3 regions of the Actinomadura geliboluensis genome follow, and region 2 is predicted to be linked to each of the others. Evidence: riboswitches for the same ligand, from Rfam matches in the RefSeq annotation. Region 2 holds a riboswitch; each other region holds the start of a gene.
The links. A riboswitch is a leader RNA that binds a small molecule or an ion and turns the genes downstream of it on or off. The one in region 2 is predicted to bind cobalamin.
Positions count from the first base shown of each region.

Region 1: linked by a shared signal. The riboswitch ahead of metE (5-methyltetrahydropteroyltriglutamate--homocysteine S-methyltransferase) and the one ahead of bluB (5,6-dimethylbenzimidazole synthase) in region 2 are both predicted to bind cobalamin.
Region 3: linked by a shared signal. The riboswitch ahead of cobN (cobaltochelatase subunit CobN) and the one ahead of bluB (5,6-dimethylbenzimidazole synthase) in region 2 are both predicted to bind cobalamin.

Region 1 covers NZ_JBICUA010000007.1:322,264-326,330, reverse strand. Annotated here, with positions in the region: gene metE (5-methyltetrahydropteroyltriglutamate--homocysteine S-methyltransferase) at 1-2,036, opposite strand, end outside; cobalamin riboswitch at 2,153-2,370, opposite strand; gene ACGFI1_RS23845 (hypothetical protein) at 2,368-2,868, opposite strand; gene ACGFI1_RS23840 (serine/threonine-protein kinase) at 2,915-4,067, opposite strand, start outside.
Region 2 covers NZ_JBICUA010000023.1:7,027-11,093, reverse strand. Annotated here, with positions in the region: gene ACGFI1_RS43475 (response regulator) at 1-73, opposite strand, end outside; gene ACGFI1_RS43470 (sensor histidine kinase) at 70-1,182, opposite strand; gene ACGFI1_RS43465 (glycosyltransferase 87 family protein) at 1,316-2,494, shown strand; gene bluB (5,6-dimethylbenzimidazole synthase) at 2,391-3,017, opposite strand; cobalamin riboswitch at 3,050-3,244, opposite strand; gene ACGFI1_RS43455 (NUDIX hydrolase) at 3,263-3,709, opposite strand; gene ACGFI1_RS43450 (TetR/AcrR family transcriptional regulator) at 3,706-4,067, opposite strand, start outside.
Region 3 covers NZ_JBICUA010000003.1:748,626-752,692, forward strand. Annotated here, with positions in the region: gene ACGFI1_RS13665 (precorrin-8X methylmutase) at 1-45, opposite strand, end outside; gene ACGFI1_RS13670 (precorrin-3B synthase) at 78-1,178, opposite strand; cobalamin riboswitch at 1,250-1,373, shown strand; gene cobN (cobaltochelatase subunit CobN) at 1,426-4,067, shown strand, end outside.

The DNA.
Region 1 (4,067 bases), on a different contig from region 2:
ATGCCGTTGGCGTAGCCGGCGGCGCGCAGGTCGGCGACCAGTTCCATGTGCGAGCGGGCGGCCTCGACGCTGGTGACGTCGGCGTCCAGATCACCGATCGCGTCGATGATCTCGCCGAACTCGGAGTAGCACATGTGGGTGTGGACCTGGGTGGTGTCGGCGGCCCCTGAGGTGGCCAGCCGGAACGCGGCGACGGCCCAGCGGAGGTAGGCGGCGCGGTCGGCCCGGCGCAGGGGCAGCAGTTCCCGCAGCGCGGGTTCGTCGACCTGGACGATCCGGATGGCGGCCGCCTCCAGATCGGCGATCTCGTCGCGCAGCGCGAGGGCGACCTGGCGGGCGGTGTCGGCGAGCGGCTGGTCGTCGCGGACGAACGACCAGGCGAGCATGGTGACCGGGCCGGTCAGCATGCCCTTGACCGGCTTGCCCGTCAGCGACTGCGCGTAGGCGGCCCATGCGACGGTCATCGGCCGGGGACGGGCGACGTCGCCGTGCAGGATCGGCGGCCGCACGTACCGGGAGCCGTAGGACTGCACCCATCCGTGCTCGGTGGCGGCGTAGCCGTCGAGCCGCTCGGCGAAGTACTGGACCATGTCGTTGCGTTCGGGTTCGCCGTGGACGAGCACGTCGAGCCCGAGGTCCTCCTGCAGCGCGATGACCCGGGCGATCTCGTCCCGCATCGCCGCTTCGTAGGCGTCGTCGGTGATACGGCCCGCCCGGTGGTCGGCGCGGACCTTGCGGATGGCGGAGGTCTGCGGGAAGGAGCCGATCGTGGTCGTCGCCAGCTCGGGCAGCTTCAGCGCGTCCCGCTGGGCGGCGAACCGGGTGGCGCGGTCACCGCGGCGAGCGTCGGCGAGCGTGGCCACGCGGGCCCGGACGCCGTCGTCGACGTCCGGCGAAGGAGCCTGCGCCCGAGCGTCGGCGGGAGGCTTCTCCAGGCGCAGCGCCTCGCCGAGTGCGACGACCTCGGCGACCTTCTGCCGCGCGAACGCCAGCCGTTCCCGCACCGCCGGATCGAGGCCGGTCTCGGCGTCCAGGTCGATCGGGACGTGCTGCAGTGAGCAGGAGGTGCTCACGATCACCTGGTCGGCCAGGCCCAGCAGCACCGCGTAGGCGGCCTTGGCGCGGTGCGGTTCGGCGCGCCAGACGTTGCGGCCGTCCACCACGCCCGCGACGACGGTCTTGCGCGGCAGCCCGCCGATCGAGGCGAGCACGTCCACGTTGCGCGGCCCGGCGACGAGGTCGAGGCCGACGGCCTCCACACGGGTGCCGCCGAGGATGCGCAGCGCGTCGGCGCCGACCGTGCCGAAGTAGGTGGCGACGAGCAGGCGCGGCCTGGCCGGCAGCCCGCCCAGCCGCGCGTAGGCGCGTTCGAGCGCGGCGAGTTCCTCGTCGGTCCGGTCACCGACCAGGACGGGCTCGTCCAACTGCACCCAATCGGTGCCGGCCCCGGCCAGCCTCTCCAGCAGCTCCGCGTACACGTCCACCAGCCCGTCGAGCAGGTCGAGCGGACGGAACCCCGCGGGCGCCCCCGGAGCGGATTTGGCGAGCAGCAGGTACGTGAGGGGGCCGACGAGCACCGGCCGCGTCTCGATGCCCAGCGCCTTGGCCTGCCGATACTCCGCCAGCGGTTTGGCGTCGGCGCCCTCGGCCAGCCGGAACCGGGTGTCCGGACCGAGTTCGGGGACGATGTAGTGGTAGTTGGTGTCGAACCACTTGGTCATCTCCAGCGCTGGGACGTCCTGGACGCCGCGCGCCATGGCGAAGTACCGGTCCAGCCCGTCCAGGTGCCGGTAGCGGTCGGGTACCGCGTCGACCAGCACGCTGGTGTCGAGCACCTGGTCGTAGTAGGAGAACGTGTTGGACGGGACCATGTCCAGGCCCGCGTCGTGCAGTTCCCTCCACACGGAGCCGCGCAGGTCCGCGACGGCCACCTCCAGGGCGGAGGCGTCGATGCGTCCGGCCCAGTAGCCCTCGGTGGCGGACTTCAGTTCACGGTTCGCCCCGATACGGGGATATCCGAGGATCGTGGTTCTCATGGCGGCTTCCCTCGCTGTGCCACAGGCGGCGCTGCGGAAGGGGACGGACCCACGCCGTGCATGCGTGTGCGCCGGCCGCCGACCCTCCCACGAGGCCGCAGACCACCGCGCGCCGGCCGGCGCGCGGGCGGAGGCAGGTCTTCGGACTCGCGGACGTCGCTCCTACCGGAGTAGGGCGTCCTACTGGCCGTCGCTTCCCAGACCGTGGGCCCAGTGCCTATGACGGCGGTCGTTCCCGCTCACCGCTGCGGGGCAGTCCCGGATTCTCACCGGGTTCCCTCTTACGACACCCGCACCACCAGGGCGCGGGTGAACCATCCGCACAACGAGTCTAGCCCTGCACACCGGCCGACGGCCAATGTGGTCTGCGGACCAGACCCCCTGCCTCTTCAACGAAGATGGCGAGTGCCTGCTTTGCCCGCTCGCCGCTGTGTTTCACTTCCTCTTTGGTGGCTGCTTCGTGAATCTCCTCGGTGGCGACGAAAGCCTGCTCCGCCAATTGGAACAGCCCAGTACTGTCGGACAGAAGTTGAACGCGGAACAATTCCTGCTGGGCTGTTGCGCGTGCGCGATAGGATTCTTCGCGAGCGTCGTGATGGGCAGTGGAATCAGGTGCGTCCAAACTTCTGTGGGCACGGTCGTACTCGGCGCGGCGATAGTCGACGAGCGCGCCGGCGAAGCTGCTGAACGCGGTGAGTTGTTCCTCCCATAGCTGCCGCTCCCGTGTGAGGCGCTCGGAACGGGTGGAGTTCCATCGCTGAGTCATGGCAGAGACCAGCACGCCTAGCAGTGTGCCCACCACGGCGACGACGCTTCCCCAGATCGCGTTCATGCCATCATTTGATCACATGCGGTCGCCGTTCGGGATGGACACCAGTTCAGACGAGGCGAAAGGCGAGGAGTGCGTTGCCGTGTGCGGCGGCGAGGATGGAGCCGCTGGTGCTGAATTCCCATTGCTTGGTAGAGACGGGGGTTGTTGTGGGGTAGTTCCAGATGATTTCGCCGGTCTTGGCGTCCCACGCATAGAGCCCCGAGTCCGTGGTGCCTGCCACGCCGGTGCAGATCAGCCCGCCGGCGGCGATCAGTGGGACGGTCTTGGACGCGGGGGTGTTGACGGACCAGAGACGCTTGCCGGTGCGGGCATCGAGGGCGACAAGATGCGGGCTGTCCAAGATGTAGGCGCATCTTCCGTCGAGTAGGAAGGCGTGGCCGCCCGGTGAGGTCGGCGTGTAGGTCCACCGTTGTCGGCCGGTGGCCGCGTCCAGGGCGTAGATGGTCGGCCCGTTCAGGTAGACCAGCCCATTGGCCACGGTCGCGTTGAGGGAGAGCGCGTCCTTGTTGTCCGGGGCCCTTGCGGCGTTGGGAAGGTCGGCGCTCCAGGCCTTCTGGCCGGTGTCGACCGACAACGCGTCGAGAGTGGTGTGGGAGGAACTGCTGAAGATCAGGTCACCGTCGCCCGGCACCATGAGCATCGTCTCGCGCGGCTTGGACCATCGGACGGCGCCCGTGGTGATGTTGAGCGCGTGGTACCGGTTCTCGCCTTTCTCCGTGGTCGTCTGGCCAAGGAGGGTGCGCCCCTGGATGCCGATGAGAATGATGGACGACGCCTGCGGCCACTGGCGGATCCAGAGGCGGCGGCCGGTGGTGGGGTCCAGGCCGGTGATCGTTCGATCCCCGCTGAGAGCCAGCAGCCTGTCGGCCGACACCATGAGTTCGGGGAATCGGTATTTCGCCGGTGCGTTGTAGGTCCACTTGACCGTCTGGGACTCGTCCATGGCGACCATGCGGGAGCCGGCCATCGTGTAGATGAGCGTTGGGCCGATGAGCGTCTGGTCGCCTCGGGTCCAGATCTGCCGTCCGGTGGCCAGCGAGTAGCAGCGGACCTCGTCCTCGAAGACCCTGTCGGCGGACGAGATGATGGAGCGGGAAAGGACGTCGAGGGTGACGTCGTCCTCGCCGTCGATCGCGGTTCGCCACAGCAACTTCGGCGGGGAGAGACGATGCCCCTTCCCGTTCTGGGTCGTGGCCAGC
Region 2 (4,067 bases):
TGTCGGCGATCAGCACGCGCAGCCCGGCGCGGATGAGCGGCTGGTCGTCGGCCAGCACGACACGGACCGTCATACGGCCGCCGCCGGCGCCGGGATGCTGGCCGCCACCCGGAACCCGCCCGCGGGGGACGGCCCGGCGGCGAACTCGCCGCGCAGCAGCGCGACCCGCTCCCGCATCCCGACCAGGCCGTACCCGGCGCCGACCACGCCGCCGCGCCCGTCGTCCGCCACCTCGATCGCGAGCTCGCCGTCGCGGTAGTCGATCGTCACCCGGCAGCGGTCGGTGCCCGCGTGCCGGACGACGTTCGTGACCGCCTCCTGGACGATCCGGTACGCGGAGAGGTCGACGTCCGGCGGAAGCGCCCGCGGCTCCCCCGTCCGGCGGATGTCGACCGCGACCCCGGCGTCCGCGGTCGCCGCCGCCAGCCGGTCGAGGTCGGCCAGGCCCGGCGCGGGACCGAGCGGCACGGGATCGTCGGCGCGCAGCGCGGACAGCATCCGCCGCAGCCCTGACAGGGTGTCGCGGCTGGTGGCCTCGATCGCGCCCAGCGCGTTGCGGGCCTCCGCCGGCTGCGTCTCGATCACCCGTCCGCCCACGCCCGCCTGGATCGCGATGATCCCGATGCTGTGCGCGACCATGTCGTGCAGCTCGCGGGCGATCCGGAGCCGCTCGGCGGCGACGGCCTGCGCGGTCTCCCGCTCGCGCATTGCCTCCGCATGCGCGCGCCGCACCCGCAGCGAGTTGCCCGTCATCCACACGACGACCATCGCCAGGACGATGGTGAGCAGGAGCACCTCGTCCGCCATCAAGAACGCCGCGACCGACAGCAGTTGCAGGACGCCGGTGACGACCGCCACGGCGCCCGAGACCCAGCGCGGCCGTGTCGCCGCGATGTAGCAGACCGCGAGATCGGTGAGCAGGATCTGCCCACCCGCGACGACGCCGTTCGGCGTCTCCGACAGGGCCAGGATCCAGGAGAAGAGCAGGATCGCGTGGGCCGGGAGGGGGTTCCGCCGCAGCAGCGCGGCGACGAGCACGGTGAGGCCGACGCAGAGCAGGATGTCCAGTTCCCGCGAGATGAACCGCCCGGTGGAGAGGGCGAGGAACAGGACGCCGGGATAGAGCGCGGCTCCCGACCAGGCGAGAACCGCGCCGCTGAGACGGCGCACTCGGGCTGACATGGGCCGATCGTAACCGCCGGCCGTTCTCCCGCACATTGGCCCGCGGGCGTAATCCCACGGGCTAACGGGCGTTCCGCAAATGTGTGCGACGGCCCGATGCGCAAAAACTGGGCCCATCGACACCGTTATCCGCATGAAACGCTGGATACCACTGCTCTTGGCCATCGAAGTCGCAGCAATAGCAGTATTCTCCATCACCTACGACTCGCTGGATTTCCGCATCTACTGGCTGGGCGGAGACGCCATAACCGACGGGACCCGCCTCTACACGGAGCAGCTGGCCGACCACTGGTTCACCAACACCCCCTTCTTCGCCGCCCTCTTCACCCCCCTCTCCCTGCTGCCCCTCACCCTGGCCCGCGTGATCTGGCAATTCGCCGCACTGGCCGCCTTCATATGGGCATGCAGAATCACGATGAAACTGACCGGCCGCCACGTCCCCCTCATCGCCGTCGTAGCGGGCGGCCTCCTTCTGGAACCGGTCTACCACTCGTTCTTCCTGGGCCAGGTCAACCTCTTCCTGCTGGCCCTCGTCCTGGCCGACATGCACCGCGCCGCCCAAGGCCGCCCCGCCGGAATCGCCATCGGCATCGCGACCGCGATCAAACTGACCCCAGCCATCTTCGTCGTCCTGCTCCTACTGACGAGGCGCTCGAAGGACGCCGTGACCGCCACGGCCACCTTCGCCACCTGCACCCTGCTGACCTACGTCATCGCGCCGGAAGCGTCCCGCGTCTATTGGCTGGACACTTTCTACGACACGTCCCGGGTGGGCGTCCCGTACATCAGCAACCAATCCCCCTACGGCACCCTGAACCGCATATTGCGCGGCACGGCCGAAGTGGGTGACTGGTACACCGCCATCCCGCTGACGATCGCCGCGATCGGCTTGACGATCGCCGTCCTCTGGGCAAGAAGAGGCGACTGGCTGACCGCCACAGCCGTCACAGGCGCGACCGGCCTACTGGTCTCCCCCATCTCCTGGGCGCACCACTGGGTATGGATCGTCCCCGCCCTGGCGGTACTCCTCAGAAACAACAACCGGAAAACCGCCCTGGCCGCCTACGCCCTCTTCGCACTCTCCCCGCTCTGGTGGACGCCCCACAACGGCCACCCGCTCCAATACGGCTTCCACATCTTCCTGACCCCGATCGCCAACTGCTACCTGCTGGCCGGCGTGGCCTTCCTGGCCCACATGGCGATCCGCCTCAGGACCGCCCCGCCCACCGATCAAGGTGAACGGCGGCATCCAGCTCCCGCCGCTGCCGCCACCCGTGCCGTTCGAGATCCGGAGCGGATTGCAGACGGCTGACCGGCCCCAGACACAGCCAGGCGACCGGACGAACGTCCCCCGGAATGCCGAGCAACTCACGCACAAAGACCTCGCGGTAGAACGAAACCCACCCCACCCCCAAACCCTCCGCCGTAGCGGCCAGCCACAAGTTCTGAATGGCCAGGCAGACCGAGTACAGTCCAGCATCGGCGATCGCATGCCGCCCCAAAACCGCAGGCCCACCCCGAGCAGCGTCGTACGTGACCACAACCGAAAGAGTGGACTCCAGAACCCCATCAATCTTGATCTTCCCGAACCGCTCAGCCGCATCCCCTCGCAAGTCACGAGCGAATACAGCCCTCTCCCCCTGGACATGCTCATAGAAGGCACGCCGAAGCCGAACGTCCCTCACCAGAATGAAATCCCAGGGCTGCGACAGCCCCACGCTCGGCGCGGCATGCGCCGCCGCGAGCACCCGGTCGAGGACGTCCCGCGGAATGGGCGCACCGGTGAACTCGGCGCGCACATCGCGGCGACGGTGGATGACGTCGTAAAGCTCCATGGCAGGCTCCCGCTGCGTAGGGCCGCCGCAAGGCGGCCGCGTGGAGCGGGGCCGGTCTTCGGACTCCCGGATCGACGCTGGACCGCCCGCCTTCCCAGCCTTCCGGCCAGTGGCCGCGCAAACGCGCGTGGACGACAGCTCCCCGGTCACCGCGGCGGGCCCGTGCCGGATTCACACCGGCTTCCCGATTCTCCCCACGAAGGGGCACCCCGCGTCAGTCAATGCCACCGGCGACTCTACAGCCGTCAGTCGTCACGAACGAAGGCCGTATCAACGAGCCCCAGCCAAGCACCCTGGTCATCTGCGAGCGGCCGCGCCAACGGCAACGACACGAACCGGCAGGCGAACGTCAACCCCGCATCGCCCCCGTCACCATCCACCACGTGCTCCCAGGCGTCAGCCACAGAGGCCCCCGCGACAAGATGAAAGAACGACGTCCGGCGAGACTCCCCAGTACACGGATGCGGCTTCTCCTCCACGGCAATCCGCCGAACAACCGAGACATCGCTCAGCCCCGTCTCCTCAAAAACCTCCCGCAAAACCGCCCGCACCAAGCCTTCACCACCCCTGACACCACCCGCAGGCACCTGAGTCCCCGCTTCCGGCATCCCCACGTGATCAAAAACGAGCAGTTCAGGACCAGGCCCGTACCTGATCACATAAGCGGCGACACGAATCCTGGGCAGGCTCAACCGCCAGGACCGCCCTCCGCTCCCACAAGCGACAACCGACCCGGCGGCGGATACGGCAGGTCCGGCCGCGACTCGGCGGAAAGCCCATCAAGAGCCAGCTCGAGATAACGCCGCCAAGCCTGTGGCTCATGATCCAGTAGCGGCGCCGCCGTGTGCTGGATGCCGCTCAGCAGCAGGACCACATCGGTGCCGGTGACGTCCGGCCGCACGGCCCCCTGCCGCCGCGCACGGTCGGTGATCCCCTCCGCGACGTCGCGCAGCCGCTGGATCGCCTCCCGCACCTGCTCGCTCTGCAGGGAAGGCCGGCCGACGACCTCGCAGAACGCCCGGTCCCTGACGAAGATCTCCACCCCGGCGG
Region 3 (4,067 bases), on a different contig from region 2:
GAAGGACCGCCGGTAGATCTCGGCGCCGTCCCGGACGTACTCCATCACCGCTGCTCCTCAAGCATGTTCAGCACGACTCAGCCGTTCTCAGCCGACTCAGGCGCTCTCAGCACGACGGGGCCGCGGGGCGTCCCGCAGTGCCGCTCGCATCCCGTCCAGTGGACGGGCGTCTCGGGTGCGCGCTCCAGCCCGGCGACCCACCGCCGCGCCGCGCCCAGCACATCGCCGCGCGACTTCGCGCAACCGGGGCTCCCCGTGCAGGCGGTGACGCCGACCCATGGCGACGCGGCGTCGACCGCGAACCTCGCCTCAGCCAGCACCGCCGCGACCTCTCCCGCCTCGCCGGAGGCCAGGTCCCGCAGCACGGCGCTCCGCCACGGCGTGATCCGCACGCTGCCGGAGACCCCGGCGAGCGCCTCGGCCTGCGCGCCCGACATCCGCCCGAGCGGCGGCACGACCTCCAGCGCGACGAGCCCGTCCCGCTGCCGGACGACCCCGGCGCGCGGCGGCCGGGGCTCAGGAGGCGCGCCGGGCTCTTCCGCGCTCGCGCCGAGCCGCCCGGCGATGAGCCGCGCGCCGTCCGGCACCTCCGCCACCCGCCACGCGTCCCCCCGGACGTCGAGGAATCCCTCCGCAGCCGCGACCAGCAGCGCGACCGCGTCACCGGCCGGAAGGGAGACCCGCGTCCCGGCGATGTGGAGGCCGTCCGGCGCGTAGGTCAGGTCGGCGTCCAGGCCGGCGGCGTCGCCGGTGCCGTCGTCCAGCGCGAACAGGAAGCGGCCCGGCAGACCGGCCAGCCGCGGGTTCGCGCACAGCACCCGGTCGAGGGCCGTGACCAGCGGATCCGTCGCCAGCACGCCGCGCGGGCCGCGCCCGCCGAGCGGGGACGCGACGATGTTGCGCACCCGCTCGTGGGACGGCGACGGCAGCAGCCCCGCCGCCTCCAGGCGCGCCGCGAGCGCCGCCGGATCGCGGACGCCGCGCAGCTGCGCGTTGCCGCGCGAGGTGAGTTCGATCACGTCGCGGCCCAGCTCGCGGGCGGCGGTGCCGAGCACTCCGAGCTGCGCGGACGACACCGCGCCGCCCGGCACCCGGACGCGCGCCAGCGGTCCGTCGGCGGCGTCGTGGGTGCGCAGCGCACCGGGGCACGCGTCGGCGTGCGGTCTGGCAATCGGCACGGGGAGGATGTTAACCACACTTTGCGGGCGGGCCGCGCTGCCGTACTCTTCTCCCCAGGCGATGGCAATGGGAGGAAGCCGGTGTGAATCCGGCGCGGTCCCGCCACTGTGACCGGGGAGCGAACCCCGCTTGAGGCCACTGTCCGCACGGACGGGAAGGCCGGGGCGAGCATCGATCCGGGAGCCAGGAGACTCCTGCCGTCGCGACACCCGCTACCGGGGCGAGGACCCCAGGGGAGGAACGGCCGTGTCCGCTGGCACCGTGCTGCTGCTGTCGACGTCCGACACCGATCTGCTGAGCGCCCGCGCGTCCGGCGCCGCCTACCGCCTCGGCAATCCCGCCCGGCTCACCGCCGCCGACCTGCCCGGCCTGACCGAGGGCGCCGACGTCGTCGTGGTCCGGCTGCTCGGCGGCCGGCGCGCCTGGGAGGACGGGCTCGACGCGCTGCTCGCCGGCCCCCGCCCGGTCGTCGTCCTCGGCGGCGAGCAGGCCCCCGACGCCGAGCTGATGGAGCTGTCCCGGCTCCGCGGCGGGGTCGCCGGCGGCGTGTGCGCCGAAGCCCACGCCTACCTCGCGCACGGCGGGCCCGCCAACCTCGCCGAGCTGCACGCGTTCCTCACCGACACCCTGCTGCTGACCGGGCGCGGGTTCGCGCCCCCGGCCGCCACGCCGACGTGGGGACGGCTCGAACGCGAGCCCCGCACCACCGAGGGCCCCGTCGTCGGCGTGCTCTACTACCGCGCCCACCACATGGCCGGGAACACCGCGTTCGCCGAGGCGCTGTGCGCGGCCGTCGAGGACGCGGGCGGGCAGGCCATGCCCGTCTTCTGCTCGTCCCTGCGCACCGCCGAACCCGAGCTGCTCGACACCCTCCGCCGGGCGGACGTGCTGGTCGTGACCGTCCTCGCGGCGGGCGGGTCCAAGCCCGCGACCGCCGGGGCCGGCGGCGACGACGAGGCGTGGGACGTCGGCGCCCTCGCCGCGCTCGACGTCCCGATCCTGCAGGGCCTGTGCCTCACCACGAGCCGCGCCGACTGGGAGGCGAGCGACGACGGGCTGTCCCCGCTGGACGCCGCGTCGCAGGTCGCGATCCCCGAGTTCGACGGCCGCATCATCACCGTCCCGTTCTCGTTCAAGGAGATCGACGAGGACGGCCTCACCGTGTACCGGGCCGACCCGGAGCGGGCCGCGCGCGTCGCCGGGATCGCCGTCCGGCACGGCCGCCTGCGGCACACTCCGCCCCCCGAGCGCCGCGTCGCCGTGATGCTGTCGGCGTACCCGACCAAGCACTCGCGCGTCGGGAACGCCGTCGGGCTCGACACCCCGGCGAGCACCGTCCGGCTGCTGGCCCGCCTCCGCGACGCGGGCCACGACCTCGGCGAGGGCTTCCCCGGCGTCGGCGACTCCGCGGACGGCTCCGCCGGCGACCTGGACGGCGACGCGCTGATCCACGCGCTCATCGCCGCCGGCGGCCAGGACGAGGACTGGCTCACCGAGGAGCAGCTCGCGGGCAACCCGGTCCGCATCTCCGCCGCGTCCTACGAGCGCTGGTACCGGACGCTCCCCGAGGAGCTGCGCGGCGAGATGGAGCTGCACTGGGGGCCGCCGCCCGGGCAGCTGTTCGTCCAGGACGGCGACATCGTCCTCGCCGCGCTGCGCGCCGGCAACGTCGTCGTCATGGTGCAGCCGCCGCGCGGCTTCGGGCAGAACCCCATCGCGATCTACCACGACCCCGACCTGCCGCCCAGCCACCACTACCTGGCCGCCTACCGGTGGCTGTCGGACGAGTTCGGCGCGCACGCGATCGTCCACGTCGGCAAGCACGGCAACCTGGAATGGCTGCCGGGCAAGGCCGCGGGCATGTCGGCGTCGTGCGGCACCGACGCCGCGCTCGGCGACGTCCCGCTGATCTACCCGTTCCTCGTCAACGACCCGGGGGAGGGGACGCAGGCCAAGCGCCGCGCGCACGCCGTCCTCGTCGACCACCTGGTCCCGCCGATGGCCCGCGCCGAGACCTACGGCGACATCGCCCGCCTCGAACAGCTGCTGGACGAGCACGCGACGATCGCCGCGATGGACCCGGCGAAGCTGCCCGCGATCCGCGCCCAGATCTGGACGCTGATCCAGGCCGCGAAGCTCGACCACGACCTCGGCCTGGACGACCGCCCGCACGACACCGAGTTCGACGACTTCCTCCTGCACGTGGACGGCTGGCTGTGCGAGGTGAAGGACGCGCAGATCCGTGACGGCCTCCACGTCCTCGGGCAGCCGCCGGAGGGCGCGGCCCGCGTCGACCTGGTGCTGGCGATGCTGCGCGCCCGGCAGATGTGGTCGGGACGGGAGACGCTGCCCGGCCTGCGCGAGGCGCTCGGCCTGACCGAGGACGGCACCGAGGCCCTCGCCGCCGTCGACGCCGCCGAGACCGCCGCCCGCGGCCTCGTCCAGGCCATGGAGGACGCCGGCTGGGCCGCGGACGCGGTCGCCGAAGCCGCCCGGCAGGTCCCCGAGGAGCGCCGCGACCTGGTGGCCCGCGTGCTGGAGTTCGCCGCCGCCGAGATCGTCCCGCGGCTGGCCCGCACGTCCGACGAGCTCGACCACGTCCTGCACGCGCTCGACGGCGGCTACATCCCGGCCGGGCCGAGCGGGTCGCCGCTGCGCGGCCTCGTCAACGTCCTGCCGACCGGCCGCAACTTCTACTCGGTGGACCCGCGCGCCGTCCCGAGCCGCCTCGCCTGGGAGACCGGGCAGGCGATGGCCGACTCCCTCCTGGACCGCTACCGCGCCGACCACGGCGAATGGCCCCGCTCCGTCGGCCTGTCGGTGTGGGGGACGAGCGCGATGCGCACCGCCGGGGACGACGTCGCCGAGGTGCTCGCGCTGCTCGGCGT